Regions from separate parts of the Aureimonas sp. AU40 genome, predicted to be linked through region 2. Evidence: predicted binding sites of a transcription regulator. Region 2 holds the regulator's gene; each other region holds the start of a gene.
What was found. Region 2 encodes PhoB, which activates phosphate uptake and scavenging genes when phosphate is short. Its sites were predicted from a motif close to TGTCATNNANCTGTCAT; they were not measured.
Positions count from the first base shown of each region.

Region 1: AUL32_RS17205 (esterase-like activity of phytase family protein) is a predicted target of PhoB. The motif match lies at 4,553-4,569, and genes of this name have one in related genera.
Region 3: AUL32_RS03755 (glycerophosphodiester phosphodiesterase family protein) is a predicted target of PhoB. The motif match lies at 5,041-5,057, and genes of this name have one in related genera.
Region 4: AUL32_RS12220 (NAD-glutamate dehydrogenase) is a predicted target of PhoB. The motif match lies at 5,829-5,845, and genes of this name have one in related genera.

Region 1 is NZ_BBWL01000044.1:16,508-24,326, reverse strand. It holds gene AUL32_RS17215 (cation:proton antiporter) at 1-893, shown strand, start outside; gene AUL32_RS17210 (ATP-binding protein) at 1,076-3,757, shown strand; gene AUL32_RS24625 (DUF1127 domain-containing protein) at 3,930-4,070, opposite strand; gene AUL32_RS17205 (esterase-like activity of phytase family protein) at 4,626-6,137, shown strand; partial or broken gene AUL32_RS17200 (methyl-accepting chemotaxis protein) at 6,815-7,819, opposite strand, start outside.
Region 2 is NZ_BBWL01000022.1:51,141-58,959, forward strand. It holds gene pstB (phosphate ABC transporter ATP-binding protein PstB) at 1-772, shown strand, start outside; gene phoU (phosphate signaling complex protein PhoU) at 843-1,565, shown strand; gene phoB (phosphate regulon transcriptional regulator PhoB) at 1,571-2,302, shown strand; gene AUL32_RS07520 (DUF3297 family protein) at 2,384-2,641, opposite strand; gene AUL32_RS26420 (GcrA family cell cycle regulator) at 2,951-3,694, opposite strand; gene AUL32_RS07530 (aspartate aminotransferase family protein) at 4,076-5,284, shown strand; gene argF (ornithine carbamoyltransferase) at 5,281-6,237, shown strand; gene AUL32_RS07540 (Hsp33 family molecular chaperone) at 6,230-7,294, shown strand; gene apaG (Co2+/Mg2+ efflux protein ApaG) at 7,310-7,702, opposite strand.
Region 3 is NZ_BBWL01000010.1:20,015-27,833, reverse strand. It holds gene AUL32_RS03775 (ABC transporter ATP-binding protein) at 1-514, shown strand, start outside; gene AUL32_RS03770 (aminotransferase class III-fold pyridoxal phosphate-dependent enzyme) at 660-2,042, shown strand; gene AUL32_RS03765 (tartrate dehydrogenase) at 2,057-3,136, shown strand; gene AUL32_RS03760 (inositol monophosphatase family protein) at 3,213-3,998, opposite strand; gene AUL32_RS03755 (glycerophosphodiester phosphodiesterase family protein) at 3,995-4,879, opposite strand; gene AUL32_RS03750 (extracellular solute-binding protein) at 5,144-6,481, shown strand; gene AUL32_RS03745 (carbohydrate ABC transporter permease) at 6,555-7,448, shown strand; gene AUL32_RS03740 (ABC transporter permease subunit) at 7,459-7,819, shown strand, end outside.
Region 4 is NZ_BBWL01000035.1:108,748-116,566, reverse strand. It holds partial or broken gene AUL32_RS12255 (carbonic anhydrase) at 108-749, opposite strand; gene AUL32_RS12250 (DUF429 domain-containing protein) at 1,238-2,008, opposite strand; gene pdxY (pyridoxal kinase PdxY) at 2,249-3,148, opposite strand; gene AUL32_RS12240 (hypothetical protein) at 3,160-3,417, opposite strand; gene AUL32_RS12235 (LemA family protein) at 3,577-4,206, shown strand; gene AUL32_RS12230 (TPM domain-containing protein) at 4,220-5,140, shown strand; gene AUL32_RS12225 (TPM domain-containing protein) at 5,149-5,781, shown strand; gene AUL32_RS12220 (NAD-glutamate dehydrogenase) at 5,974-7,819, shown strand, end outside.

The sequences.
Region 1 (7,819 bases), on a different contig from region 2:
ACCCGGTTCTGGCCGCCGACGTGCAGGTCGGCCCGCCCAAATCCGGCGAGGAGGACGAGGTCCGCTTCGGTCTCACCTCGGAAGCCGGGCTGAACGACGGTTTCGCTTTTCCCTTCGTGCATCTCGCCATCGCGCTGGCGGCGGCGAGCACGAGTGGCAAGCCCTGGTTCGCGCATTGGCTGAGTTTGAACGTCGTCTGGGAAATCGGGGCGGGCGTTGCGGGCGGCTACGCGATCGGGAAGCTCTTCGGCTGGCTCACCTTCCACGTTCCCGCCAAGACGAAGCTCGCCAAGACCGGCGACGGGCTGATCGCCCTGTCGGCGACCTTCGTTTCCTATGGCGTCACCGAACTGATCCATTGCTACGGCTTCCTCGCCGTGTTCGTCACCGCCCTCACCTTCCGCCACGCCCATCGCGACCACGACTTCCAGCGGGACATGCACGCGCTGACCGAGCAGATCGAGCGCATCGCCATGATGGTCCTGCTCATCCTGTTCGGCGGCGCGCTGGTCAGCGGCCTTCTGGCGCCGCTGCGCTGGGTCGATGTCGCGGCGGTTCTCGCCATACTCCTCGTGATCCGTCCGCTCACCGGCCTTGTCGGCCTTCTCGGCCACCCCGCTGACGGGCGCGAGCGGCTGACGCTCGCTTTTTTCGGCATTCGCGGGGTCGGCTCGATCTACTATCTCGCCTATGGGCTCAACCATATCGAGGGGGTGCAAGACGGCGAACGGCTCTGGGCCATCGTCGGTCTGGTGATCCTCGTCTCGATCCTCATGCACGGGCTGACGGTCACGCCCATTATGCGCCGGCTCGACCGCACGCACGGCCGGGACCCCGACACCGGCCAAGCCACCCCGCCGCCCGGGCTGCAGGGGCCGGCGACGGAGCGCTAGCGGCACGGCACCGCCCCAACGGCACTCCACACCACCGCGAACGGGACTCGCTCAAATCATTGGCTTGCGAAAGCCTTGCGCGCTATGCAGATCGGGAGCACGTTCGAGGGGGCATGGCGCGAAGCGCCCGCCCCGGTCTCCCGAGCGGCGCGACAGGTCTCCAACTCGTCAGGTATCGGCCGATGACCAAGACTGCCGATGCCACGTTGGACGCCGCGCCCGCTATCGAAGCCGTGCGGCACGGCGTGATGCCGATGATCGGCGGCGGCGAGATGGGCCGGCGGGTGCGCGAGACCGACTGGTCCGCCAGCGCGCTCGGCGCCTACGAGACCTGGCCGCAGTCGCTGCGCTCCTCGCTTTCGCTGGTCCTGAACGCCAAGGGCATCGCCGCGCTCTACTGGGGGCCGGAGCAGTGGCTCCTCTACAACGACGCCTATGGCGCGGCGCTCGGCGACCGCCATCCGCTGGCCTTCAGTCGTCCAATGCCGGAGGTGCTGACCGACATCGCGCCAGTTCTCGGCCCCCAGGTCGCCGAGGTGCTGCGCACCGGCGCGGGCTTCGCCATCGAGAACCTCGCCATGACGATGCGTCGCCACGATCGCGACGAGCTGACCGCCTGGACCTACAGTTTTTCGCCCGTGCAGGGGGAGGATGGCGGCTTTGCCGGCGTGCTCCTGCTCGCCACCGAAGTCACCGAACAGGCACGGATCGGCATCCGGCGCGACGCGCTGATCGCGCTCGGCAACGTGTTTCGCGATGTCGAGAACGCGGACGAGCTGGCCGCAGGGGCCAATGCGATCCTCGGCCGCGCGCTCGGCGTCAGCCGGGTCGGCTACGGCACGATCGATCCTGAAAGCGAGGTTCTGCGCGTGCGGCGGGAATGGAACGCGCCGGGCATCGAGGGCCTGGCGCCCGACATCCATCTGCGCAGCTACGGTAGCTATGTCGAGGACCTGAAGCGCGGTGACACCAATGTCATTCCCGACGCGCGCCTCGATCCGCGCACCGTCGATGCGGCGGACCAGCTGAAGGCGCTGAGCGGGCAGGCCTTCGTGAACGTGCCGCTGGTCGAGCAGGGGCGGCTGGTCGCGCTTCTCTATGTCAACGACGTCCACGCTCGGGCCTGGCCGGAGGAGGATCTCGACCTCATCCGCGAGTTCGCCATGCGCCTTCGCATCGCCGTGGAGCGCGCGAGCGCCGCGCAGGCGCTACGTGATAGCGAGGCGCTGTCGCGCGAGAACGTGCAGCGCGTGCAACTGGCGCTATCGGCTGGGGCCATCATCGGCACTTGGCTTTGGGACCTGCCGAGCGACCGCTTCACCGTGGACGAAGCCTTTGCCAAAGCCTTCGGCCTCGACCCCGCGCTCGGCCGGGATGGTCTGAGCCTCGCGCAGGTCGTGAGCACCGTCCACCCCGACGACCAAGAAGCGCTCGCCGCCGCGATCGGTGAGGCGATCACGCGCGGCGGCGCCTATGCGCACCAGTACCGAACGCGCCGCGCCGACGGGAACTATTACTGGCTGGAGGCGAACGGCCGGGTCGAGCATGGGCCGGACGGCACGCCGCTGAACTTTCCCGGCGTCCTGATCGACATCGAGGAGCGCCGCGCCATCGAGGCCGAGCGCGAGCGCGTCACCGAAATGCTGCGCAGCCTCACCGAAACGCTGGAGCAGCGCGTCGCTGACAAGACCGCCGAGCTCATGCTCTCCGAGGAGGCACTGCGCCAGAGCCAGAAAATGGAAGCGGTGGGTCAGCTGACGGGCGGCCTCGCGCACGATTTCAACAATCTGCTCGCCGGCATTTCCGGCTCGCTCGACATGATGCAGACGCGCATCGCGCAGGGGCGATTCGGCGAGATCGACCGCTACATGACCGCCGCGCAAAGCGCGGCCAAGCGCGCCGCGGCGCTGACCCATCGCCTGCTCGCCTTCTCGAGGCGCCAGACGCTGGAGCCCAAGCCCTCGGATGTCGACCGGATCGTCGCCGGTATGGAGGAGATGGTGCGCCGGACGGTCGGCCCCGCCATCGCGGTGGAGGTGCATGGTACGGCGGGGCTCTGGCCGGTTCTGGTGGACCCGAACCAGTTGGAGAACGCGCTTCTCAACCTCTGCATCAACGCGCGGGACGCCATGCCCCATGGTGGGCGCCTCGTGCTGGAGACCGCCAACCGCACGATCGCCGAGCGCGCGGCCTTGGTGCGCGACATGCCGCCGGGCGACTACGCCTCGCTCACCGTGTCGGACAACGGCGTCGGCATGGCACCCGAGATCATGGAGCGCGTCTTCGAGCCCTTCTTCACCACCAAGCCGATAGGCCTCGGCACGGGGCTTGGCCTGTCCATGATCTACGGTTTCGCCAAGCAGTCGGGCGGCGAGGTGCGCCTTCATTCGCAGGTCGGCGAGGGCACGTCGGTGACGATCTTCCTGCCCCGCCACGCCGTGGCCGAGGCGGATGCGCGGGTGCCCGAGCCGGAACCGGCGAGCCCGCGAACGGGCGCGGGCGAAACCGTGCTGGTGATCGACGACGAACCACTGGTGCGCATGCTCGTGGTGGATGTCCTGGAAGACCTCGGCTACAGCGCGATCGAGGCCGCCGACGGGCCGGAAGGGCTGGAGATCCTGCGCTCGGGTATCGGCGTCGATCTTCTCGTCACCGATGTCGGCCTGCCCAAGGGCATGAACGGGCGGCAGGTGGCCGACGCCGCGCGCGCCCTGCGCCCGGGGCTGAAGGTCCTGTTCGTGACGGGCTATGCCGAGACCGCCGTTCTCAGCCATGGCCATCTCGAAAGCGGCATGCAGGTCGTGACCAAGCCTTTCGATCTCACCGTTCTCGCCCGGCGGATCAAGGATCTCATCAACAGCTGACGGCGGCGAGGCCGACAGGCCCGCGCGCCGGCAAGGGCGGTTCCCAAACGAAAAACGCCCTTGCCGGGGGAGGACCGGCAAGGGCGTCAAGGGTGAGCCGGCGGTGGGAGGAACCGGTCGGCTCGAACGCCGCGACCGGGGGAGGACCGGTCGGAGCGAAAGGGAGAAACTGTTAGCGCGCCGTGCGGCGGGCGGTCGGCATGTCGAAGCGGGACATGCCGATGTCGGACAGCTCACGGGCCGTCATGCGGTTCAGCTCGCGCGCATTGGGGCGAAACTGGGTTTTGTCTTCGAAGAGGCGAGCGAGGGTCATGGTCTCTGATCTTTCCGGTCCGGCCTCTCATCGGTGGTGGCCGGCGGGGTCCTGCGTGTTCGATGTCCCGTATGTACCGGCTTCCCCTTCCGTTGTGCAGCGCAAAAGCGGCAAGGGAGACATGCAGTCAGCGAATGGCTCTATTGGATAAACTCTTTGTTAACCTACTTCCGCGCATGGCTCAGGTGATAAGGGACCGTTTTTCGACCGTTTAAGCCGTCCGTTCAGCGGCTTGGCGCCTCACCCGCCTTATGGCGGGCCGAACATTGGCGAGTCTGTGGTCGGCCTTTCTGGCCTGCCGGTCAGCGGACGCATTTCCCCGCGTTCCTCGTCTCGCCGCCCCTGGCGAGGCACCCTCCCTGAGAGATGAACGGCGGGAGCATTTCCAAAACAAGCGAATACGCTACGCCGTCGAACGGAGCCGCCAAAGCAAAACAGCCCGTTTCCGAGGACAGTTTAAGAAACCGAAAAGCGGGACGCGGCGTCATGCAATCGTCACGGATCGCGTCCTATCACGCGCGCAGGCCTGCCCCTTGCCGCTTTCGGAGGTTTCCCATGCGCATTCGCCGTCTCACCGCGCTGTTCCTCGCCGCCGCCGCCTTTGCCGGTGCGGCGCGGGCCGAGCCGGTCGCCTATCCCAAGGCTTCCGTGTCGGAGGCGCCGGGCGAGGAAACGGCCGTGCTGAACGGCGAAACCTTCGTCAATCACGGGCTCGTCGCGGCGGCGCGCGTGCCCGCCGCCAATCTCGACTTTCTCGGCGACACGCTCGGCTCCTTCTCGGCCATGCTGATCGAGCCGGGCAGCTGGCAGAAGACGGCGGAGGGCTACACCGCGCGCCTGCGCACCCTGCCCGATCGCGGCTACAACGAGCCGGACAAGGGCTTCTTCTCCGACTACCAGGGCCGGCTGGTGGATTTCGACCTGTCGCTGAAGCTCGACGGCAAGGCCGGCACGCTGAGCGTGACGCCCACGGGCACCGGCACGCCGCTCACCGGCTTCGACGGCAAGCCGACCACGGGCGCGGACCCCGCCAGCCACACGATGACCGAGAACGGCCATGTCCTGCCCTCGCCGGCCGAGGGAGCGCTCGGCGCCGGCCGCCTGTCGCTCGACGCCGAAGGCGTGGCGCGCCGGGCCGACGGGCGCATCTATGTCAGCGACGAATATGCCGCCGACATCTATCTCTTCGCCGCCGACGGCCGCCTGGAAGGCATCATCGACCCCAGCCCCGCCATCGTGCCGATGACCGACGGACGGATCGACGACAATTCGCTGAAGGCCCCGGACACGGGCCGCCGCAACAACCAGGGGCTGGAAGCCCTGTCGATCTCGCCGGACGGCAAGACGCTGTTCGCCGTGCTGCAGAGCGGCGCGGTGCAGGATTCCTCGGCCTCCAAGAACCAGGCCAACCGCGCCACGACCCGCGTCTATGTCTACGACATCTCCGCCGACGCGCTGCCCAAGGCACCCAAGGCCGTCTACGCCCTGGAGTTGCCGGTCTATTCCAAGAAGGGCAATGGCGAGATCGACGCGACCGCTGCGCTCAGCGAAATGGCCGCGCTCAGCAACCACCAGTTCCTGCTTCTGACGCGCGACGGAAACGGCTGGGGCTGCGGCTGCAAGAACCCCGAAATGGTCAAGCAGATCCTGGTGGTGGACACCGCCGGCGCCACCAATCTGGCGGGCACCGACTTTGAGACGACCACCAAACCGATCGCCCCCAAGGTCGGCGAGCGCAACGTGCTCGACCCCGCCATCACGCCGGTGAAATCCGCCGTTCTCGTCAACATGCTGAACCCCGTGCAGCTGGCGCGCGTCGGGCTCAACATCGACAACGAAAAGGCCGACGCCAAGACCCTGTCGGAAAAGTGGGAGGCGCTGGCGCTGGCCCCAGCGCGCGACCCGAACGCCCCCAACGACGTCTTCCTGTTCGTCGGCAACGACAACGACTTCCTCACCACCAAGGGCGTGATGCAGGGCAAGAGCTACGATGCCGGGCTCGACAATGACAGCATGGTCCTGGCCTACCGCCTCACCCTGCCCGAGACCGTGAAGCTCGGCTGGTAAGCCGGGCGCCCCGCTTCGAGCGCAGGGGGGACGGGTAGCCATAGGACCTCGCCTTCTCCCTTGCGCCGAAGCCGTTGGCGTCGGCGTGGCAACAAAAAACCCCGCCTTGCGGCACGAGGCCGCAAGGCGGGGTTTTGTGTCTTAGGCCGGGTCTACCCTCGGCGTTACGAGCTCATCTTCTCGAAGCCCGTCTCGCCGTCCTCCGGTCCGAGGTCGAGGGCGATGCCGCCCCGGGCGACGCGCTTGGCGGGGAGCGCGCGGTGCGCTGGGGCGGCCGACGCGGCTGCCGCCGGCTTGGTGACGGGCAACTTCACGGGCAGGGGCTTGGCGGCCAGCGGCTTCACGACGGGCGGGCGGCTCGTGGCGAAACGATCCACCTCGGCCTGAAGCGCGCGCACGTCGGAGCGCGCGGGCGCTGCCGGCCGGTGCGACCCTTCGGTCTCCGTGCCGAGGCGGAAGAAGGCGACGCGATCGGTCAGGCGCGAGGCCTCGGCCGAGAGCTGCTCGGCGGTCGCGGACATCTCGTTGGAGGCCGAGGCGTTCTGCTGGGTGATCTGGTCGAGCTGGTGAACGGCGGCGGCGTTTTGCTGCGCGATCTCGTCGAGCTGTTGCACGGCCTTGGCGTTCTGCTGCGCCACCTCGTCCAGTTGCTGCACTGCCTCGCTGGTCTGCTGCGTCACCTTGTCGAGCTGCTGGATCGCTTGGTTGATCTGCTCGGCACCAGTGTTCTGCTCGCGGCAGGCGGCCGAAATCTCGCCCACCAGTTCCGAGGTGCGCTGGATGTCGGGCACGAGCTGCTCCAGCATCCGCCCCGCTTCCTCGGAGATCGAGAGCGTCGAGGTCGACAGGTCGCTGATCTCGGCGGCCGCCTGCTGCGAGCGCTCGGCGAGCTTGCGCACTTCCGAGGCCACCACCGCGAAACCCTTGCCATGCTGGCCGGCACGCGCCGCCTCAATCGCGGCGTTGAGCGCCAGAAGGTCGGTCTGGCGAGCAATCTCCTGGACGATGCGGATCTTGCCGGCGATGGTGCGCATCGCCTCCACGGAATTGGCGACCGCCTTGCCGCTCTTCTCGGCGTTCACCGAGGCCTGCGCGGCGATCTTTTCCGTGGTCGTGGCGTTCTCGGCGGTCTGGCGGATATTGGCCGACATTTCCTCCATCGCGGCCGAGGCCTGCTCGGTGGCGGCGGCCTGTTCCGTGGCGCCCTGGCTGAGCCGCTCGGTGGAGGCGGCCTGTTCGGAAATGCCGCGGCTCAGAAGCTGGGCCGAGGCGGCCTGCTCGACCGTGCCCTGCCCCAGCTGCTCGGTGGAGGCGGCCTGCTCGCTGGCGCCCTGGCTCAGCTGCTCGGCCGTGCTCGCCGACTGGTGCGAACCGGCGGCGACCTGCTGGGCCGAGCCGATGACGTCGGAGATGATCTCGCGAAGCTTCCCGCTCATCGCGTTCATGGCGCGCTGAAGGTCGGCGATCTCGTCGCGCCCCGTGATCTCGACGGACTGCGTGAGATCGCCCGCGCTGATGGCCTGCGCCAGACCGACGGCGCGCTGCAAGGGCGCGGAGGTGGCGCGCACCAGCATGATGCCGGAGATCACGAGCATCGCGATCATGCCGAAGAGGCCACCGCCGATCGCCCATTCGATCATCCGCTCGGCCGAAGCGGCGTCTTTTTGACGAATTTCCAAGAG
Region 2 (7,819 bases):
CAACGCGCCCGTCCTCGCCACCAAGATGAAGGGCGAGAACGTCTCGGTCTTCTACGGCGCGAAGCAGGCCCTGTTCGAGGTCAATCTCGACGTCTACGAGCGGCAGGTGACGGCGCTGATCGGCCCTTCGGGCTGCGGCAAGTCGACCTTCCTGCGTTCGCTCAACCGCATGAACGACACGGTCGAGGGTGCCAAGGTCAAGGGCCTCATCACGCTCGACGGGGAGGACATCTACAACCCGCAGATCGACGTGGTGGAACTGCGCGCCCGGGTCGGCATGGTGTTCCAGAAGCCCAACCCGTTCCCGAAGTCGATCTTCGAGAACGTCGCCTACGGCCCGAAGATCCACGGTCTCGCCAAGTCGAAGACGGACCTGGAAGAGGTCGTCGTGACCTCGCTGCGCAAGGCCGGCCTCTTCGAGGAGGTAAAGGACCGCCTCCACGACGCCGGCACGGGCCTGTCCGGCGGCCAGCAGCAGCGCCTGTGCATCGCCCGCGCCATCGCCGTTTCGCCCGAGGTGATCCTGATGGACGAGCCTTGCTCGGCCCTCGATCCGATCGCGACCGCCACGGTCGAGGAACTGATCGACGAGCTGAAGCAGAACTTCACCATCGTCATCGTCACCCACTCGATGCAGCAGGCGGCCCGCGTCTCGCAGCGCACGGCGATGTTCCACCTCGGCAAGATCGTCGAGGTCGGTTCCACGGAAAAGATGTTCCAGAACCCCGACGACAAGCGCACGCAGGACTACATCACCGGCCGCTTCGGCTGACCTCGCTCCCGGCTCCCGCAGCCTTATCGGGCCGGGAGTCGTTCTCCGCGAAACAGGGAGAGTTCGTTTCATGGAACATCACATCGTCTCGTCCTACGACGACGAACTGAAATTCATCCTTCGTCGCATTTCCGAAATGGGCGGCCAGGCCGAGCGCATGGTCGAGCAGGCGGTCTCCGCCCTGATCCGCTCCGATTGGGGTCTGGCGCAGTCCGTCGTTGCCGACGACATCCTTCTCGACACGCTGCAGCGCGAAGTGGACGAGCGCGCGGTTCTCACGATCGGCAAGCGCCAGCCGATGGCACACGACCTGCGCGAGATCGTCGGCGCCATCCGCATCTCCAACGATCTCGAGCGCATCGGCGATCTCGGCAAGAACATCGCCAAGCGCGTGATCGCGGTGACCGACCACAAGCAGCCGGTGCAGCTGGTGCGCGGCATCGAGCACATGTCGGAACTGGCGCTGGGCCAGCTGAAGAACGTGCTCGACGTCTATGCCACGCGCGACGACGTGCGGGCGCTGGAGATCCGCGCGCAGGACGCCGAGATCGACGCGCTCTACACGTCGCTCTTCCGCGAGCTCCTGACCTACATGATGGAAGATCCGCGCAACATCACGGCTTGCACGCATCTTCTCTTCTCGGCCAAGAACATCGAGCGCATCGGCGACCACGCGACCAACATCGCCGAGACGGTCTACTACATCAAGACCGGCAAACAGATGGAGGTCGAGCGGCCCAAGAGCGACTCGACGCCCTCGATCGCCTCGCCCTCGACCGGCCTGAACGGGTAAGTCGCATGGGCGCCCGGATCACCGTCGTCGAAGACGAGGAGGCGCTGGGCGTCCTCCTTCGCTACAATCTTGAGGCCGAGGGTTACGACGTCGACGTGATCGCGCGTGGCGACGAGGCCGACCTGCGGCTGAAGGAGGGCGTGCCCGACCTTCTTCTGCTCGACTGGATGCTGCCCGGCCTGTCCGGCGTCGAGCTTTGCCGGCGCCTGCGCACGCGGCCCGAGACCGAGCGCCTGCCGATCATCATGCTGACGGCGCGCGGCGAGGAAAGCGAGCGGGTGCGCGGCCTTTCGGTCGGGGCGGACGACTATGTCGTGAAGCCCTTCTCGACTCCCGAGCTCATGGCCCGCGTGCGCGCCATGCTGCGCCGGGTGAAGCCCGAGCGCATCTCCAGCCAGCTCGTGGCGGGCGATCTCGACCTCGACCGCGAGACGCATCGCGTGCGCCGCGCCGGCCGCGAGGTCAAGCTCGGACCCACCGAGTTCCGCCTCCTGGAATTCCTCATGCAGTCGCCCGGCCGCGTCTTCTCGCGCGAGCAGCTCTTGGACGGCGTCTGGGGCCGCGACATCTATGTCGACGAGCGCACGGTGGACGTCCATGTCGGACGTCTGCGCAAGGCCATCAATCGGGGCCGCCAGCGCGACCCGATCCGCACCGTGCGCGGGGCGGGCTATTCGCTGGACGAGAACTTCACCGCCGCCGCGCGGCCCGTGCAGCAGCGGGCCGAAGCGAGCTGAAGCGACGCCTTATGATGAAACGGAAACGCCGCGAGAGCCAAAGGGCTGCTCGCGGCGTTTTCGTTTGGCGGAGGCGGGCGATCAGCCCTCGGCGCTGTCGTCCTTCAGATAGGGCTCGACCGTGCCCTTCAGCTTCATCAGCAGCGGCTTGCCCTGGCGGTCCTTGGCCTTGCCGGCGGCGACGCGCACCCAGCCTTCGCTGACGCAATATTCCTCGACATTGGTCTTCTCGTTGCCGTTGAAGCGGATGCCGATGCCGCGCGCCAGCAGCGCCTCGTCATGGAACGGGCTGTCGGGGTCGATCGCCAGACGGTCGGGAAGGGCGGGGGTATCGGTCATGTCATGGCCTTTTCGAAAGGGGCGTCGCGCGCCGGCCGGGCCGGCGCCTGGATCAGAAAGCGTCTTCCGCTCGCATGGCTTGCCTCATAACGCAGGACAGGCGCGAGCGGGAGACGCTTTCTAGAAGGAGGGCGGGGAGAGAGGCCGCAGGGGCGAGGCAGGCGCAAAGAAAAGCCCGGCGCGAAGGCCGGGCTCGAAACCGCGATGGATTAAAAGCGCCTGAAGCATTCCGGCTTGCCGGAACGCTGCAAGGTCCACGATTTCGTCTCATGTCTCGGAAAAGCATTTCCGCCTTGCCGGGGCGTGCCCTTAGCGAACGCGGCGGCGCTCCGACATCGGCTGGAAGGCGATGCGCGCGTGGTGCTTGCAATAGGGCGAAGAGTCCTGGGAATGGTTTCCGCAGAAGCGGAAGTCCGGGCTCAGCGGGTCGCCCAGCGGCCATTTGCAGGTGCGGTCGGAAAGCTGCACCAGCGTCAGGTTGCGCGACATGGGCACGACCTCGCCGCCTTCGGAATGACCGAATGGCTGGGCCTCCTCGAAGGCGCCGGCGTCCGGGTCCATCTTCAGGGCCGTGGCGCCCACCGAATGGATCATCGGCTGGCGGAGCGGCATGGGCGCGCGCGGCGGGGCGGAAGTGGGCATGGAGGGCGTCAGGATGCGCGGCGCTGCGCTCGGCGTCTGCATGGGGGCCGAGGCGGGCGTCACTACAGGGGCCGCGACGGGCGCGGGCGCGAACTCGCGGCGCGGGGCGGGCGGCTCCACCGCCGCGATCGACGGCGCGGCCACCGGCTCCGGCACGGGCGCGGCGGCGACCGGCACGGGCTGGGGCGCGGGCTCGAAGGCGGGCGCGACGCGCACCGGCGCCACGGGGGCGGCCTCGGCCGGGCTTTCGTCCGCGCCGCCCTTGGGGCGGTTGTCCAGCTTCAGCCGGTGAACCTTGCCGATCACGGCGTTGCGCGTCACGCCGCCGAGCTCCGCCGCGATCTGGCTGGCGCTTCGACCTTCGCCCCAAAGGCGGGTGAGCAGCTCGATGCGCTCCTCGGTCCAACTCATGAACAGACTCCTCGTACTCTGTCGCTGCGGGAGGGCGGCCGGTGCCGTCATCCATAGCCCCTGTCGATCCCTTGCGGATCGACGGGACTTCCCACACGAAATCTGGTGTCTGAGAGGGTTCTAGAACGCGAGTGCGAAGGGCGGCAAGAGTGGGCGCCGCCGGGCGAATCGTTTCGCCCCCTTTTCAACAGCTTATGGGTGCGGAGCGACGTTTACGGAAGCATAGAGGCTCGCAAAAGGCGAAACTTCGGCTTTCGTTGACAATTCGCGCCCCGGCCATGGTATAGGCAGCGCGTTGCGCGCGGGCTTATTGTGCCTGCCGCTCCGGCCGCCTTCGCGCCGCCGTTCCCTCCATTGTCCATGCCAACGAGAAGTATCGCCATGGCCGAGACCCACGACAATCCGCTGTTTGCCACCTTCGCGCGCGCGGACCTTCGAGTGGAGCGAGGCGAGGGGGTCTGGCTGCACATGTCGGACGGGCGCAAGTTCCTGGACTTCACCGGCGGCATCGCGGTGAACTCTCTCGGCCACGCCCATCCCCATCTCGTGGCGGCGCTCACCGAGCAGGCGGGCAAGCTCTGGCATACGTCCAACCTCTTCCACGTGCCCGGGCAAGAAAAGCTCGCCGGCCGGCTGGTCGAGGCGTCCTTCGCCGACAAGGTGTTCTTCACCAATTCCGGCGCCGAGGCGCTGGAATGCGCCATCAAGACGGCCCGGCGCTACCAGTATGTCTCGGGCCACCCCGAGCGCTTCCGCATCGTGACCTTCGAGGGCGCCTTCCACGGCCGCACGCTGGCCACCATCGCCGCCGGCGGCCAGGCCAAGTATCTCGAAGGCTTCGGCCCGAAGGTCGAAGGCTTCGACCAGGTTCCCTTCGGCGACGCGGCGGCGCTGCGCGCGGCGATCGGCGCCGAGACGGCCGCGATCCTGATCGAGCCGATCCAGGGCGAGGGCGGCATCCGCGCGCCCGACGCCGGCTTCCTGAAGCTGATCCGCGATCTCTGCGACGAGCACGGCCTGCTCCTGATCTTCGACGAGGTGCAGACCGGCGTCGGGCGCACCGGGCGCTTCTTTGCCTACGAGAGCACCGGCGTCACACCCGACATCCTGGCCTCGGCCAAGGGCATCGGCGGCGGCTTCCCGCTCGGCGCCTGCCTTGCCACGGACGAGGCCGCCAAGGGCATGACGCCCGGCACGCACGGCACGACCTTCGGCGGCAACCCGCTCGCCATGGCGGTCGGCAATGCCGTCCTGGACGTAGTGTTGGGCGACGGCTTCCTCGACCAGGTGCGCCACAACGCGCTCCTGTTCAAGCAGAGCCTTGCCTCGCTGGCCGATCGCTATCCCGCCGTGGTCTCGGAAGTGCGCGGCGAGGGGCTCCTGATCGGCCTTCAGGCCGTTGTGCCCAACACGAAGCTGATCGAGGCGCTGCGCGACCATTCGATGCTGGCGGCGCCCGCCGGCGACAATGTCGTGCGCTTCCTGCCGCCGCTCACCGTCACCGAGAGCGAAATCCGCGAGGCGATGGAGCGGCTGGAGGCCGCTGTCGCCGACCTGTCCCAGTCCCATCCCGAAAGCAGCGCGGCATGAGCCAAGTTCTCGCCTCCGCGCCGCCGGCCGTTTCGGCCGTCCGGCACTTCATCGATCTGTCCACCATGAAGGGCGGGGACCTGCGCGCCATTCTGGACGACGCGCGGGAGCGCAAGGCGCTCGGCCGCCAGGGCCCGCGCCCGCTCGAAGGGCGCATGCTCGCCATGATCTTCGAGAAGCCCTCGACGCGCACCCGCGTGTCGTTCGACGTCGGCATGCGCCAGCTCGGCGGCGAGACGCTGTTTCTGTCGGGCTCGGAAATGCAGCTCGGCCGGGCCGAGACGATCGCCGACACGGCGCGCGTCCTGTCGCGCTATGTCGACGCGATCATGATCCGCACCACGGATCATTCGCGCCTTCTGGAAATGGCGGAAGCTGCGACCGTGCCCGTCATCAACGCGTTGACCGACGACACGCATCCCTGCCAGATCATGGCCGATCTCCTGACTTTCGAGGAGCATCGCGGCCCGGTGAAGGGCAAGACCTTCGCCTGGACGGGCGACGGCAACAATGTCCTGAATTCCCTGATCGAAGCGGCGGGGCGGTTCGACTTCGCGCTGCGCGTGGCGACGCCCGAAGGGTCCGAGCCCGATCCGCGCTATGTCGAGGCGGCGCGCGCTGCGGGCACACGCCTGCACCTCACGCATGACGCCGTGGAAGCCGTGTCGGGCGCCGACTGCGTCGTCACCGACACCTGGGTGTCGATGGGACGTGAGGATCAGGCGCGCGGGCACAATGTCTTCATGCCCTATCAGGTGAACGAGCGGCTGATGGCACATGCCGATCCGCAGGCCCTCTTCATGCACTGCCTGCCCGCTCATCGCGGCGAGGAGGTGACGGACGAGGTGATCGACGGGCCGCAGTCCGTGGTCTTCGACGAGGCCGAGAACCGACTTCATGCCCAGAAGTCGATCCTTGCCTGGGTGTTCGGGAACGTGGCGACGCATGGCTGAAGATCATCTGGAACTCGGCGAATTCGGTTTCGCCGGCGACGACGCTGTCGTGCCCTATGCGGTCGAGGCGCTGGACGCGCGCGGCCGCGCCGTGCAACTCGGCGCCATGGTGGACCAGATCCTGGCCCGCCACGACTATCCCGCGCCGGTCGCTCAGCTTTTGGCTGAGATGATCGTTCTCACGGTTCTGCTCGGCACCTCGCTGAAGTTCGACGGCAAGTTCATCGCCCAGACCCAGACCGACGGTCCCGTCGATCTCCTGGTGGTGGACTACACCGCGCCCTCCAGCGTGCGCGCCTATGCCCGCTTCGACGCCGAGCGTCTGGCGGAAGCCGTGGCCGCCCATCAGGCCGATCCGCCCTCGCTGCTCGGTTCGGGCATCCTGGCGCTGACCATCGACCAGGGCGCGCACACGCAGCGCTATCAGGGCATCGTGGAACTGAACGGGGACTCGCTGGAAAGCGTGGCGGAAAACTACTTCCGCCAGTCCGAGCAGATTCCGACCACCATTCGTCTGGCCGTGGCGCGCATCGCGCGCCGCGCCGAGGCGGGCGGGTTCCGGGAAAGCTGGCGCGCCGGTGGCTTGATCGCGCAGTTCCTGCCCTCCTCGCCCGAGCGGATGCGCCTGCGCGATCTGCCGGGCGGCGATGCGCCGGAGGGGACGCAGGAGCCTCAGTTCGACGAGGACGACGCCTGGACCGAGGTTCAGGCGCTGGTCGGCACGATCGAGCCGTCCGAGCTCGCGGACCCCGAGGTCGGCGTCGAGCGTCTGCTCTTCCGCCTGTTCCACGAGCGCGGCGTGCGCGTCTTTCCCGGCGTGCCGGTGCGCGACGACTGCTCCTGCACGCGCGAGAAGATCCGCGGCGTGCTCGAGAACTTCTCGCCCGAGGACATCGCCGAGAGTGTCGAGGACGGGGCGATCAACGTGACCTGCGAATTCTGCGGCGAGGCCTACACGTTCTCGCCGGACGAATTCCACCATGATCACGACCACGATCATGGCCGCGAGAGCGAGCAGGGCCATAGCCACGGTCAGAGCCACGGCGACAAGCACTGATCGATAGGCGCCGCGTCAGTTGAGGACGCGCACGCCCTCCGGGGCATCCAGCGAAAAGGCGGGCACTTCGATGTCGAAGGCCCGTCCGTCCGCCGTTTCCATGCGGAACGAGCCGCGCATGATGCCGGACGGCGTGCCCAGCGGGCAGCCCGACGTATAGGTGAAGCTGTCGCCCGGCGAGAGGATCGGCTCCTCGCCCACCACGCCCGGCCCGCGCACTTCCTCCACCTGCCCGCGCCCGTTGGTGATGTGCCAGTAGCGCGAGCGCAGCTGCACCGTCTCGCGCGAACCGTTCTCGATCTCGATGCGATAGGCGAAGACCCAGCGTCCGTCCTCGGGGTCGGACTGGTCGGGAAGAAAGCTCGGGCTCACGCAAACCGTGATGTGCCGCGTCGTCGCCTTATACATGTCTGAACGTTTGCCTGCCAGGTGGCGGGCCGCCGAAGCGGCCCGCGATGGGGTTTTTCGAAGCCCTTTCTGCCTTCCGACCAAGGCGAAGCCGAGGCGAAGGGCAGGAGGGCTCCG
Region 3 (7,819 bases), on a different contig from region 2:
GGCGCAGACGATCGGCGAAATCCTCGGCCGCCCCCTCACCTTCTATCATGGCCTCGGTACCGCAGAGCGACACAAGCGAACCTTGAGGCTGCTCGATCTCGTCCGCCTGCCCGCCGGCGTTCTCGAGCGCCTGCCGTCCGAAATGTCGGGCGGGCAGAAGCAGCGCGCCAATCTCGCCCGGGCGCTCGCCGCCGATCCCGACGTTATCCTGTGCGACGAGGTCACCTCGGCGCTCGACACGGTGGTGGCCGAGGCGATCCTCGATCTTCTGGCCGAGCTGAAGCGCGAACTCGCCGTGTCCTATGTCTTCATCAGCCACGATCTCGGCGTGGTCCGCGCCATCAGCGACGAGGTCCTGGTGCTCCAGAACGGGCGCATCGTGGAAAGCGGGCCGACCGAGACGCTGCTCGCCAACCCGCGCGAGGACTACACCAAGCTGCTCCTTTCCTCGGTGCCGGAACTGCGCACCGGCTGGCTGGACGAGGTGAACGCCAAGCGCCAGCAGGCGGCCTGACGGCAGGCGGCTTCGGCCGCGATCTTCTGCCGGAACGCCGCCCGCAAACGCTTCGAAATGGGCCGCGCATGCGCCGGCCCCGGCACCATCTTCCGCGCGAACGGGATCAATCTCGGGCTCCAGCCTTTCCACCGGAGCCCGTCCCATGCGCGCCAACTCCCTGATCGAACTCGATCGCGAGCACCTGATCCACCCCGTCGTGTCCTGGAGCGGGCACGAGAAGCGCGGCGCCACGGTGCTCCAGTCGGCCAAGGGCGTGATGCTGACCGACAGCGAGGGGCGCGAGTTGATCGACGGCTTCTCCGGCCTCTGGTGCGTCAATGTCGGCTACGGGCACGAGTCGATCGTGGAGGCCGCGGCCGAGCAGATGCGCCGCCTGCCCTATGCCACCGGCTATTTTCACTTCTCCTCCGAGCCCGCCATCCGGCTGGCCGCCGGCATCGCCGAACTGGCGCCGGGCGATCTCAACCATGTCTACTTCACGCTCGGCGGCTCGGACGCGGTGGATTCGGCCGTGCGCTTCATCCGCTATTTCTACAATGTGACGGGCCGCCCGACCAAGAAGCACATGATCGCGCTGCAGCGCGGCTATCACGGCTCTTCCACGGTCGGCGCGGGCCTCACCGCGCTCCCCGTTTTCCATGACGGGTTCGACGCGCCGATGCCCATCCAGCACCACATCGCCTCGCCCTATCCGTATCGCAACCCGAACGGATCGGACGATGCCAGCGTCATCGCCTCCTCCGTCGCGGCGCTGCGCGACAAGGTCGAGGAACTGGGGGCGGAGAATGTCGCGGCCTTCTTCGTCGAGCCGGTGCAGGGGTCGGGCGGCGTCATCGTGCCCCCCGACGGCTGGCTGAAGGCGATGCGCGAGGCCTGCCGCGAGCTCGACATTCTCTTCGTCGCCGACGAGGTCATCACTGGGTTCGGGCGCACCGGCCCGCTCTTCGGCTGCGAGCACGACGGCGTGGTGCCCGACCTGATGACGGTCGCCAAGGGCCTCACGTCGGGCTATTCGCCGATGGGCGCGGTGCTCCTGTCCGACACGATCTACCGGGCGATCGCCGACAACGCGCCGGCTGGAAAGCCGATCGGCCACGGCTTCACTTACTCCGCCCATCCGGTTTCGGCCGCCGTCGGCCTCGAAGTGCTGCGCCTCTACACCGAGGGCGGCATTCTGGCGAACGGCCAGCGCTCGGGCGCCCATTTCACGCAGCGCCTGCAGGCGATGGAAAGCCATCCGCTGGTCGGCGACGTCAGAGTGCGCGGCCTGCTCGCCGGCGTCGAACTCGTGACCGACAAGCAGAAGCGCCTGAAGCCCACCGCCGACCTGAAGGTCGCCGAGCATCTCAGCCGCCTCGGCTACGAGAAGGGGCTGATCTTCCGCGCCTTCGCGGACGACATCGTCGGCTTCGCCCCGCCGCTGGTCTGCACGATCGAGGAGATCGACCTGCTCGTCGACCGGTTCGAGGCGGTGCTGGACGGGCTGCTCGAGATCCCCGACATTCGCGGCGCCCTGGCGGCTTGAGGGAGAAGACCGATATGAGCGAGACCAGACATTACACGATCGCCGTGATCCCTGGTGACGGGATCGGCCTCGAAGTCATGCCCGAGGGCGTCAAGCTTCTGGAAGCGGCGGCGCGCCGCTTCGGCTTCACGCTGGACCTCCGGCACCACGAATTCGCCTCCTGCGACTATTATCTCCAACACGGCAAGATGCTGCCGGACGACTGGAAGGCGATCCTTTCGCCGATGGACGCGATCTTCTTCGGCGCCGTCGGCTGGCCGCAGAAGGTGCCCGACCACATCTCGCTCTGGGGCTCGCTGCTGCAGTTCCGCCGCGAGTTCGACCAATATGTGAACCTTCGCCCCGTGCGCCTCATGCCGGGCGTGCCCTGCCCGCTGAAGGGCCGCGAGCCCGGTGACATCGACTTCATGGTGGTGCGCGAGAACACGGAAGGCGAATATTCCGCCGTCGGCGGCACCATGTTCCCCGGCACCGAGCGCGAGGTGGTGATCCAGGAAACGGTGATGAGCCGCCACGGAACGGACCGCATCCTGCGCTTCGCCTTCGATCTGGCAAAGGCCCGGCCGAAGAAGCACCTGACCTCGGCCACCAAGTCCAACGGCATCGCCATCACCATGCCGTGGTGGGATTCGCGGGTCGAGGCCGTGGGAGCGGACTATCCCGACGTGCGGAGTGATAAGTACCATATCGACATTCTCACCGCGCATTTCGTCCTGAACCCGGACCGGTTCGATGTCGTGGTGGGCTCCAACCTCTTCGGCGACATCCTCTCCGATCTCGGTCCGGCCTGCACGGGCACGATCGGCATCGCGCCCTCGGCCAACATCAACCCGGAAGGGCGCTTCCCCTCCTTGTTCGAGCCGGTGCACGGCTCGGCGCCCGACATCGCGGGCCAGGCCATCGCCAATCCGATCGGCCAGATCTGGACGGCGGCGATGATGCTGGAGCATCTCGGCGAGACGGAAGCCGCAGCCGCGATCGTCGCGGCGATCGAGACCGCGCTTCAGACGCCGGAAGGGCGCACGCGCGATCTCAAGGGCGAAGCCTCGACGGGTCAGGCCGGCGACGCCGTGCTGCGCGCCTTCGAAGCCTGATCTCGGCGCGATCCCCTGACATAGTAAAGCCCGCGCCGAGCGATCGACGCGGGCCTTTTTGTCTGTTCGGGGGGAACTATTGGGCGGCGACGCCTGCTCTCTCGCCTTCTCCGAGCGCATCACGCAGGAGCGCGGCCGTCCCGGCATGGATGCCATAGGCGCCGTCCGCGTGCTGACTGATCTCGACCTCCAGCCCCAGTTCGCGGCAGATCGCAGCGCCGCCCGCGATGTCCCACATCGTCGTCACCGGCTGGATGTGCCCGTCGAAGCGACCGAGCGCGGCAAACAGCATGGAGACCGAGGTGCAGTGGAAGGATTCCACGATCCAGTTCCGCTCTCGCAGGCGGCGCTGCAGCGCGATCGTGGCCTCCAGATCCTCGCCGGGACTGTCTCCGATCGACACGAGACCCAGCCCTTCGACCGTGACCCGCCGCTCGAACGGAACGCCGTTGCGCAGGACGCCGGCTCCCTTGGCCCCGGCCATGAGTTCGCCTAGGCAGGGCGCGGCGATGGCGCCGACGGTGGGCTCGCCCTCTTCCACGAAGCCGAGCGACACGCCCCAGAGCGGCGAGCCGGCCAGAAAGTTCGACGTTCCGTCGATGGGATCGACGATCCAGTAGCGCGCGGCGGTCTCGCCGCCGGCCTCCTCGCCGACCACGGCCTCGCCCGGGAAGCGCTCGGCCAGCAGGGCGCGCACGCGCGTCTCGATCGTGCGGTCGGCGTCGGACACGAAATCGCGAGGACCGGCCTTGGTCTCGACCGCCAGCCCCGCGCGCTGCGAGAAGAAGCCGAGCGCGTCGTTTGCTGCGGCCTTCACGATCTCGCTCGCCGCGTCGCGGCGCGCCATGCGCTCGAGCGTCACGGACGGGCGCTCTTGAGGCCGCGCCCGGCGAGATAGGCGACGAGAGCCTGCGACTCGTCGGTCTGCATCGCGCCGACGCCGAGATCGAGCAGCCGCCCCCAGATGGCGTCCGCGTCGGCCATGGCCGCCGTGTCGTTGAAGTCGGTCATGTGAGCCACGTCCAGCGTGTTGAGCCAAATCCGCGCGCCGATCGTGCGCGCCACTTCCATGCCCGTTTCCAGATCGGCGACGCAATGGGGCTTGCACTCGATCATGAAGGGCGACAGCGGCGCCAGCGCGGCGAGATCGCCGGCAAAGCCCTGCGGCGCCGAGACGACGACCGGCATGAAGGGCAGCGGGCCGAAGGCGGGATGATCGGTCGGCAGCTGCGCCAGCTCGCTGGATTTCAGCTCGGCCTTCACCACCACGCCGGCGCTAAAACCGCCGCTGAGAATCTCGGCCGAGACCGCCGGCAGCTCGCTCACCGACTTGGTGTCGATATTAACGAGCACGCGCCCGCGCGCCTCTTCCAACGCCTCGAAAAGCGAAGGCACCCGCTCCTCCGTCAGCGCCGCGCCCTCGTCGCCGCCCCGCTCGCGAAGCCGCATCCGGCGGATGGCCTCGCCCGTCTCAGCGCGGACGGGGCCGGTTCCTTCCGTGGTGCGGTCCAGCGTGTCGTCGTGGATCACCACCATCGCGCCGTCGGCGGCTTGGCGCACGTCGATCTCCACCATCCCGACGCCGAGCGCGATGGCGTCGCGAATGGCTTGGATAGAGTTTTCGGGCGCCCGCGCCCAGGAGCCGCGATGGGCGATCACCAGGATATCGGCCGGGTCGAAATCCAAAACGGGAGAGCGCAGCGACAGCGGCTCGGCGGCGGGAGCGGCGAAACGGGAGGTCATGGGGGCTCGGACGATTCGTGAAGGGGAAAGGCTGATCTCACGGCGAGAAGCGGTGGACGCCGAGCCGGGCGCTAGCACGGGCCCCATGTCACCTCGGTGACAGTCTCGTCATGGATTTTTGACGGATGTGAAACAAAACCGCGAATGTCTGTTTCACGGACCGTCATCCAAACTTCATTGTACTCGCCGTCCACCATTACCTAGTAGAGCGCCGCGACGAACAACAAGAGTTCGGCAACAATTTTTCGGATCGATGGGGCTAAGATGCTGACGAAAATCTTCGGCGCGGCGAGCGCGCTTGCGCTTTTGGCAGGTCTGTCGGGCACGGCGCAGGCCGCCCCGGTCAAGTTCGAGTTCTGGCACGGCCTTTCCGGCGATCTCGGCGAGCGGGTGCAGGAAGCTTGCACCAAGTTCAACGCCTCGCAGACGGACTACGAGATCAACTGCGTCAGCCAGGGCGCCTACGACACCAACCTGCAGAACACGATCGCCGCCTATCGCGCCAAGAAGCACCCGGCGATCACCCAGGTCTACGACGCCGGCACGCTCGACCTCATGATGTCGAACGCCTTCGTCCCCGCCAAGAAGCTGATGGCCGACAGCGGCTACAAGATCGACTGGGACAACTACTTCCCGGGCATTGCCAACTACTTCGCCACGGCGAAGGGCGAGCTGCAGTCCTTCCCCTTCAATTCCTCCACCGCCGTCTTCTACTACAATGCCGATGCCTTCAAAAAGGCCGGTATCACGGACGCGCCGAAGACCTGGGAACAGGTCGCGACTGACGCCCGCAAGCTGAAGGACGCGGGCTTCGAATGCCCGATGGCCATCAATTTCGACCCTTGGTTCTCGCTGGACCAGTTCTCCGCCATCCACAACCAGCCGATCGCCACCCAGGCCAACGGCTATAAGGGCCTCGACGCGGAAGTCGTCTTCAACAAGACGAAGGTCGTGGACGAGATCAAGTTCTGGAAGAAGCAGGCGGACGAGAAGCTTTTCGTCGTGAAGACCAAGGCGCTCGGCATGGACCCGATCCCGGCCTTCTCGTCGCAGACCTGCCAGATGGCCATGAGCTCGATCGCCGATCACGGCACGGTCGGCAAGACCATTCCCGCCGGCGTCGAGTGGCATGTCGCCATGTTGCCGGTCTTCGAGGGCACCGAGCGCCAGAAGTCGCTCGTCGGCGGCGCCTCGCTCTGGGTCATGAAGGATCGCCCCGAGGCCGAATACAAGGGTGCGGCCGCCTTCCTGAACTTCATCGCCCAGCCCGACATGGTGGAATGGTGGTCCACGGTCACCGGCTACATTCCGGTGACGAAGACCGGCTTCCAGGCGATGAAGGCCAACGGCTTCTACGACAAGCCGCAGTTCAAGGGCCGCGAACTCGCGATCGAGAGCCTCAGCTTCACCGAGCCCTCCGACAACACGCGCGGCATCCGCCTCGGCAACTACACGCAGATCCGCAAGGAGTTCTCGACCGCGCTGGAGGCGATCTTCATGCAGAACGCCGACGTCCAGACGAGCCTCGACGAAGCCGCCGCGCGCTCCAACACGCTGCTGCGCCGCTTCGAGAAGACCTATGCCGGCCAGACGCTGAACTGAGCCGACCTGCCTTCAACCCGCGCCGCCGGTCTCCATCAGGGGCCGGCGGCGCGCCTCATAGCGGATGTCTCCCATGAAGCGCGTCGTCTTCAAGAGCCGCTGGGTTCCGGCCGTCGCCGCCCTACCGCAGCTCCTGCTCATCTTCCTTTTCTTCTACTGGCCGGCCGTCTCGGTCATGAACTGGGCCTTCACGCTGGAGCCGGCCTTCGGCGGCGCGGGCGAGCGCATCTTCGTCGGCTGGGAGAACTTCACCTCCGTCTTCGCCGACACCCAATATTGGAACTCGGTGCGCGTCAGCCTGATCTTCGCCTGTTCCAGCACTTTCATCACGCTCGCCCTCGCCCTGGTCCTGGCGCTCGCCGTGGACCGGCAGCTCAAGGGCTCGAAGTTCTTCCGCTTCTTCTACATCTGGCCCTATGCCCTGGCCGGACCGGCGGTCGGCACCGCCTTTCTCTTCATCCTCTCGCCCGAGCGCGGGCTGATGGCGATCGTCAACGCGGCGCATCCCGACTTTTGGAACCCGGCGAAATACGGCAGCCACGCGATGATCCTGATCATCACCTGCTTCGTTTGGAAATGGGTCGGCTACTGCTTCATCTTCCTTCTAGCGGGCCTTCAATCGATCCCGCGCTCGCTGACCGAGGCCGCCGCCATGGATGGGTCCGGCCCGCTGCGCCGCGCCATCGACATCCAGATCCCGATGCTGACGCCGACGCTGTTCCTTCTCCTGATCCTGATCGCGACGGAAAGCTTCGTCGGCAAGGACACCTACGGCATCGTCGACCGCACCACCTATGGCGGTCCCAACAACGCCACCAACGTCATGGTCTTCAACATCGTGGCGAAAGCCTTCGAAGGGCTCGACTATTCCGGCGCTGCTGCGCAGAGCCTCATGGTCATCGCCATCATCATGGTCTTCACCTTCGTCCAGTTCCGCTTCGTCGAGCGGCGCGTGCATTATCGCTGAGGGGCTGGCCGTGATCGAGAAAACCCCCTTCGCCAACATCGTCACCTACGCGATCCTGCTCGTCGCGCTGACCCTGGTGCTCGTTCCCTTCTGGATCGTGATCTGCGCCTCCACGCAGTCGGTCGCCCAGGTCAACGCCGTCCCCTTCAGCTTCGTGCCGGGCGGCGAGATGCTGAAGAACTACGCCGCCGCCTGGCAGCGCGCCGATCTCGGCCTGGCCCTCTTCAACAGCTTCGTCATGGCGGGGCTGGTGACGTCAGGCAAGATCGCGGTGTCGGCGCTCAGCGCCTTCGCCATCGTCTATTTCCGCTCGCGCTGGGGCATGGTCTTCTTCTGGCTCGTCTTCATGACGCTGATGCTGCCGCTCGAAG
Region 4 (7,819 bases), on a different contig from region 2:
GACAGCGCGTCCTCGCCCGGCCCCTCGCCGTCCAACGTTTCACCCTGGCCCTCGGCCCTGTGCATGGGATCGCCGGTCGCGATGCTTTCCGCCGGCTCGGGGTCGAGATCGACCAGCGGGCGCTGGAAATCGCCGGTTTCGGGGTCCATGACCCAGAGTTCGGCGGTGGAAATGTCGAACCAGGCGCCGTGCAGCGACAGGTCGCCGGCCGCCTCGCGCTCGACGATATAGGGGAAGGAGCGAAGGTTCGCAATCGAGGTGCGGATCGAGATGCGCTCCAGCGCGGTCTGCCGCTCGCCCGAGGTCAGGAGCTCGTTGGCCGAGACGGCGGCGGCCACCGGCTCCAGGATGCTCATCCACTTGCCGATGAAGTCGCCGGGCGAAAGCGGCTCGGCGTCGGGCGCCAGCGCCGCCTTGATGCCGCCGCAGCGCCCATGCCCCATCACGACGATGTGCTTGACCTTCAAGGCCTGCACGGCAAATTCCAGCGCCGCCGAGGTGCCGTGGAAATCGCCGTCGGGATTGTAGGGCGGCACGAGATTGGCGACGTTGCGCACCACGAAAAGCTCGCCCGCCCCGGCGCCGAAGATCGTCTCGGGCGCGGCGCGGGAGTCGCAGCAGGCCACCACCATGGTCTCGGGCGTCTGCCCGTCGCGCGCCAGCGTCCGGTAGCGCTGCGTTTCCTGGAGATAGCGGCCTTCCACGAAGGACCGGTAACCCTGGAGAAGAGGCGTCGGCAGAAGGGACATCGGGCGCTCCATGCGGGGTGGGGTGGGGGCCATCGCGCCTTGGAGCACGCGGCCTTGGGTTTGAAACGTCTCTAACCTTTTTTGCACGTGCTCACATAGAGAGTCCCATGCGGCATGGACAGGCCCCGCCCCGATCCGCCGGACAGGCGGCGGGGGCTGGTGGAGAGAGCAGTGGCACCACCGCCGCCCCCTAATCGCTCGAAGGAGGTGGCCTGAAGGATTGGACGAGCAGCGTCATTCGCAGCGTCACCCCGATCGGCCAGTCCCCGCCGATCTTGCCTCCCGTCCTGCGGACGGGCGAGACCTCTGGCGCGCCGTCACCTGACCGGCACTCCACGCAGAAGGATTTTCGTTCGGAGACGAGAAGCGAAGCTCATGTAGTGCGAGGGCTCAGGACCAAACCTTCGCGGCGAAGTCTATGGCGAAGGAACCCGGCCAGCCGCCCCCCGAGATTTTATCAGGGGCACTTATCCCGGCGTCTCCAATGGTCAGGCCCAGATCGCCACCGGAAGGCCGAAGCCGTCGCGCTCCGGCGGGTCGGGCAAGGAGGTCGCCTCCCCCCGCGCCAGCCGCCGCGCCACGAGAAGAAGGACGCAGGCGTCGAGCCGGTCGTCCTCCCCGGCGCCTCTGGGAAGCGCAGCGCTCAGGAGCTCCGGCGGCAGGCCACTTGCCAGGAGCAGATGGCGGCGCTCGGCCGCGCCATCCTCATGGACCCGCCCGCCCCGCTTCTTGGAATGGCGCATGGCCTCGCCGCCGTTCAGCCGGGCGAAGGCGATTTCGGGATGGCTTTCGAAGACGCGCCTCGCCAGCGCGGGCTCGGCGCGCAGGAGCGCGTCGAGTTCCAGAATGCGCGGGAACAGGCCGAAGCCTTGGATTGACACCGCGCGCGGCGGCTCGGACGTTTCGCGCGCCCGTGCGCAAACCCGCCGATAGGCGTCCGCCCTCGCGGCCGCATCGGCGAACGGCCCCGCCCCCGCTTCCACCGCAGCGCGGGCCGGAATGGAGAAGAGGCTGGAGCGGCGGTCGGGTGTCAGGAGCGGACGGGCGGCGATCTCGGCGGCGCGCCCCGCCCCGTCGATCCGCTCCGGCAGGCCGATCGGCATGTCCACCGCGAGGATCGCATCCGCCGGAAGGGCGGCGAGAAGATCGGCGAAGCGCGGCGCGACGAGGAGTGCGCACGCCTCGCCCGGCCGTTCCAGCGCCGCGATCCAGCCGCCTCGGCAGCCATCGACGCCCGCGAGGGCGCGGGCGCCGCTCATGAGGGTCGAGACGGTTCGAGACTCCGTTCGAGTCTGGCCTGCGTCGCGTTACCGTTGCCTCGTGTTGGCCACCGAGAAAGCCTTGCCGCGAGAGCCCGACAGAGGAAGCGAAGGACCTTCGGCCCCGCTTTGAACTTGCCGGCAACGACAAATGGCGCACCCGCCTTCCCTCGCAGCGCACCTGAGCGATCGCTTCGCTTTGCCGGCAAAGTCGCGTCCCTCACAAAGAGGCCGCATCGCTCACGCCCGCCTGCCACCCGTGGCGAGGCGGCGGATCTGAACCATGGCCATCGGCGTCTTCAGGCTGTCGGCGTCGGTTTCCAGCGTCAGCTCGTCCTTGCCGCGCTTGGTGGTGCGGGCCAGGATCTCGAACACCGCCGCGGTGGTGGATTGCAGTGCCTTCTCGCCGGAAAGGCCGGCGAGCTTGCGCGCCAGGAACACCGCGCCCGTCAGATCGCCCAGGCCGTTCGGCACGCCCTCGATGCAGCGATGCTCGGCGAGGATCGCCGCGTCGTCCTCCACCAGGAGATTGCCGATGCCCCCGCGCAGCAGGGGATAGGCGGAGGTGACGACGACCGAGCGCGGCCCGAGCGCGCTCGCCGCCTCCACCAGATGCGAATTGGCGGAGAATTCGAGGCCGGTGAGGAATTCGAGCTCGAACCGGTTGGGCACGGCGATGTCGGCGCGCGGGATCAGCTTGTCGCGAATGGCGTCGAGAACCGGGCGCGGCTGGTAGAGCCGGCCCGCGCCGTCCGCCCCGCCATCGCCAAGTACGGGATCGCAGAGATAGAGCGCGCGGGGATTGCCGGCCTTCACCGCGTCCACCAGCGAGGCCACGGCCTCCACCTGCTCCGGGCCGCCGAAATAGCCGGAGATCACCGCGCCCACCTCGCCCAGCCAGGGCGCGCGGGCGAGATCTGCGATGAAGGCGGCGAAGGTTTCGGGGTCGGGCACGATGCGGGTCGAGGGGCCATGGCCGGGATGCCAGGGCAGCGTCACGGTCGGCACCGACCAGACGGGATAGCCCAGCGTTTCCAGCGCGAAGACCACGGCCCGGTTGCCCACCGTGCCGCGCGCCACATGGGACGAGATCGAAATGACCGCCGGCTTTTCGCCCGACGCGGGAGGGACCTGGGACATGGACGCTTGGTTCACTCCGCCAAAAGCTGGATGACGAGTAGCACGGCGAGCACGAGAAAGGCCGCCAGCCCCGCCAGCCGGCCGATGCGCGTGCCCCAGACCTCGATCCGATCGGCCGGGTCGGCATCGCCCGCCCAGAAATGTCGCCGCGCGCCGAGCACCATCCGCTCGGCCGCGACCCCGGTCTGCGGCTCGGTCTCCTGGCGCACGCGGCGCAGGATGGCCTCGGCCTCGTCGCGGCGCTCCCGGTCGTCGGATCGTCCTGTCATGGCGGCGAACCTGCCGGAAAAGCGGGCTTCGGGCAAGTCGGCGCCCGCTCGCCGCGCACGAATTCACCCCCCTGCCGAGGGTCGGGGCGCGGGCCCTGCCCGCCGCGACATCTTGCCCTATATGGCGCGAACGTGCCCGCTTCCCGGAGGACTGCCCCCGTGTCCCTGTCGCTCGCCCCCTCGGGCGTTTCCCGCTTCGCAAGGTGGCGCCTCGCCCTCGCGCTCCTGGTTCTTGCCCCGCTTCTGTCGGCCTGCGGCGTCAACAATGTGCCGACGCTGGAAGAGCGCGCCAAGGCGAGCTGGGGCGAGGTGCAGAACCAGTACCAGCGCCGCGCCGACCTGATCCCCAATCTGGTGGAAACGGTGAAGGGTTATGCCGCGCAGGAGCGCGACGTGCTGGTGGCGGTGACGGAAGCGCGCGCCAAGGCGACACAGACCACGATCACCGCCGACCAGCTGACCGACCCCGCCGCCGTGCAGCGCTTCCAGACCGCGCAGGAGGAGTTGGGCGGCGCCCTGTCCCGCCTGCTCGTCACCGTGGAGCGCTATCCCGACCTCAAGTCCAACGCCAATTTCCTGGCTCTGCAGAGCCAGCTGGAAGGCACAGAAAACCGCATCGCCGTGGCGCGGCGCGACTATATCGAGGCGGTGCAGGCCTACAACACCGAGCTTCGCACCATTCCGGGCCGCTGGATCGCTGGCATTCTCTACCCCGACTCCAAGCCCATGCAGGTCTTCGAGGCCAACACCGGCGCCGCGACGCCGCCGCCCGTCTCGTTCAACCGCTGAGGCGAGGGCGGCCATGCGCGCCCATCCTGCCCGTCAGACAAAGCGGCCGGTTCGCGCCTCGGCGCTCGCCGCGCTCTGGCTGCTGGCCCTTCTGGCGCTCCCGGTCTTGGCGGGGCTTGCCCTTGCTGGGCCGGCCCTGGCGCAGACCTTCCCGCCGCTTTCCGGCCGGGTGGTGGACAGCGCGGGCCTTCTGGACGCGGCCGCGAAGGCGGAGCTGACGCAAAAGCTCGAGGCCTTCGAGCAGCGCTCCAGCGATCAGGTCGTGGTCGCCACCGTGCCCGATCTGCAAGGCTACGACATCGCCGACTACGGCTACCGGCTCGGTCGCGCCTGGGGCATCGGGCGGGAGGGTGAGAACAACGGCGTCATCCTCCTCGTTTCCAAGAACGACCGGCGCGTGCGCATCGAGGTCGGCTATGGGCTGGAGGGCACGCTGACCGACGCGCTGTCGGGGCTCGTGATCGAGAACGACATTCTGCCGCGCTTTCGCGCCAACGACTATCCCGGCGGCATCCGCGCCGGAACCGACGCCATCCTGCAGATCCTGGGCGGCGACGCCGCCGAGGTCCAGGCCCGCGCCGAGCGCAACGCAGGCTGGCAGGGCCAGGGGCAGGGACAGGGACAGGGACAGGGCTCGGATGGCTGGCTGAGCCTTGCGGTCATCCTCTTCATTCTCTTCGTCGCCGTCGGCCCGCTTCTGGCCGCCCTCTTGTCGCGCCTCTTCGGCGGCGGGCGCGGCGGCCCCGGAAGCGGCCCGGGCGGCGGCTCGGCCATGCCCGCCCGCCGGCGCCGACGCGCCATTCCCATCAGCCCCGGCTGGGGCGGCGGGTTCGGAGGCGGCTCGGGCTGGGGCGGCGGCGGTTCTTCGTCCGGCGGCGGCTTCTCGGGCGGCGGCGGGTCCTTCGGCGGCGGCGGCTCGTCGGGAAGCTGGTAGGAGACAGGATGGCGCTTCGCTTCACCCCAGAGGACCACACCCGCATCGCCGGGGCCATCGCGGCGGCGGAGCGGGAGACCGGCGGCGAGATCTATGCCGTCTTCGCCCGCGCGAGCGACGATTATCGCTTCGTCGCCGCCACGCTGGCACTGGCGCTCTCGCTCCTGTTCGGCTGGCTGGCGGCGCTCGTCGCCGCCCTGTCGGGCCTCGCCCTCCCCGCCCTCCTGGTGGAAACCGCGCAGCTGGCGGGCGCGGCGATCCTCTTTCTTCTCCTGCGCTCCTCGCATCTCACCATGCTCTTTGTGCCCCCGGCCCTCGCCCGGGCGCGCGCCGCCCGCATGGCGCGGGCCCAGTTCCTCGCCCACAATCTCCACCGCACGCCCGAGCGCACCGGCGTCCTCCTGTTCGTTTCGGAAGCGGAACGTTATGCCGAGGTGATCGCCGACGAGGGCATCGCGGCCGAGGTGCCCCAGGCCGAATGGGACGGGATCGTCGCCGGACTGGTGGAGGCCGCCAAGGGCGACCGGCTGGTCGAAGGCTTCGAGGCGGCGGTGCACCGCAGCGGCGCGCTGCTCGCCGCGCGCTTTCCGCCGGACCCGACGGGGCGCAACGCCATTCCGGACCGGCTGGTGGAAATCTGAGCGCGCCGTCCCATCCTTGGTGGCGACACCCAAACGGAGAACGGGCCTGCCATCGGCCCGTCGCGAACGCCGATTAGAGAAGGACCGGCACGCCCGAGGCGGCGGAAAGCCCCGCGCCAGCCGGTCTTGCCAGGGTCCCTCCCCAACCGAACGGGGCGAGAACAGCCCTGCGGTTCCAAGCGAGGAAGCACCATGCCCGATTCCACCGGCGAGAAGCGCGCCATCCTCCAAGCGGCCCTGTCACGCCTGCCGGACGGCGGCATGGCGGCCCGGCTCGCGCCTCTTCTCTTCGCGCGCCCGCCGGCCGAGGATCTCGCGCCCTTCGACCCCGCCTTTCTCGCCGGCATGGCCGAGCGCGCCGCCGATCTTCTCGCCGGCCATCGCCCCGGCGGGTCCAAGGTCCGCGTCGAGCGCTTCAGCGAGGCGGCGCGCCTCGGCGAACCCGTGACGCTGGTCACGCTCGTCCATGACGACATGCCCTTCCTGTTCGACAGCGTGACGGCGGCCATCGCCTCCCGCGCCCCGGCCATCCACGCCGTGTCCCATCCCGTTCTCGACGTGTCGCGCGATGCCTCCGGCGCGCCGGCCGCGTTCCACGCCGCCGGGCGCGAAGGCGGGACCGAGCGCGTCAGCCTGATCCAGGTGGCGATCGAGCCCACCGCCGAGCCGCGCGCGGAAGAAGCGCTGGCCCGCGACCTGGAAGCGATCCTCAGCGAAGTCGGCGTCGTCAATCGCGACCATCAGGCCATGCGGGCCCGCGTCGAGGCCGCCGCCGGCGAGATCGAGGCGCGCGCCGCAAGTGAGGGCGACCGCGCCCGCGCCGATGCCGAGCGCGAAGGCGCCGCGCTCCTGCGCTGGCTCTGCGACGAGAACTTCATCTTCCTCGGCCTTCGCGACTTCAGCTACTTCCCCGAGGGCGAGGCGCTGCGCCGCGTCGAGGGCTCCGAACTCGGCATCCTGACCGACCCGGAGGTGCGCGTCCTGCGCCGCGAGGCGCCGGGCTCGGCCACCAGCGCGGAAGTCCGCGCCTTTCTGGAGGACCCCGCCCCGCTCATCGTCGCCAAGGCGAACGCCCGCTCGCGCGTTCATCGCCGCGTCTACATGGACTATGTCGGCATCAAGCGGCGCGACGCGGAAGGGCGGCTCGTCGGGGAAACCCGGCTCGTCGGCCTCTTCGCCTCCAACGCCTATGCGAGTTCGGTTCTTTCCATCCCGCTTCTGCGCCGCAAGGCCGAGGCGGTGATCGAGCGCTTCGCCTTTTCGCCCCGTTCGCATTCGGCCAAGGCCCTGCGCGTCGCGCTCGACACCTATTCGCGCGACGAGATGTTCCAGATCGACACCGATCTTCTCGCCGACTTCATCGGCGTCGTGACGGAGCTGGGCGAGCGCCCGCGCATCCGCGTCCTGCCGCGCATCGACCGGTTCGACCGCTTCGCCTCCGTCCTCGTCTTCGTGCCGCGCGATCGCTACGACGCGCGGCTGCGCGACGAGATCGGGCTTCTCCTGGCCGAGCGCTACGACGGCCATGTCTCGGCTTGGTATCCCGCCTTTCCCGAAGGCTCGCTCGCCTCGATCCACTTCATCATCGGCCGTCGCGGCGGCCCGACCCCGCAGCCGGACCCGGCCGAGCTGGAAGCCGCGATCACCGATCTCGCCCGCGACTGGATGCTCGGCTTCGAGCGCGCCAGCGCGCTCGCCGGCCGGCATGGCGAGCTGATGGCCATGGCGCCCGGCCTGCCGGACGGCTACCGCGACCTCGTGCCGCCAGACGAAGCGGTGGGCGACGCGCTTCACATGCTGGCTCTGTCCGACACGCAGCGGCTCGCCGCCGACTTCTATCGCCGGCCGAACGAAAGCGCCGAGGTTCTGCGGCTTCGCCTCTACAACCTCGCCCAGCCGCTGTCCCTTTCGCGCCGCGTGCCGATCCTGGAGAATATGGGCTTCTCGGCGGTGGCCGAGCGCTCCTTCGAAATGCGCCGGCCGGACGAAACGACCGTCTGGCTGCACGACATGGAACTGACGCTGCGCTCGGGCGGCG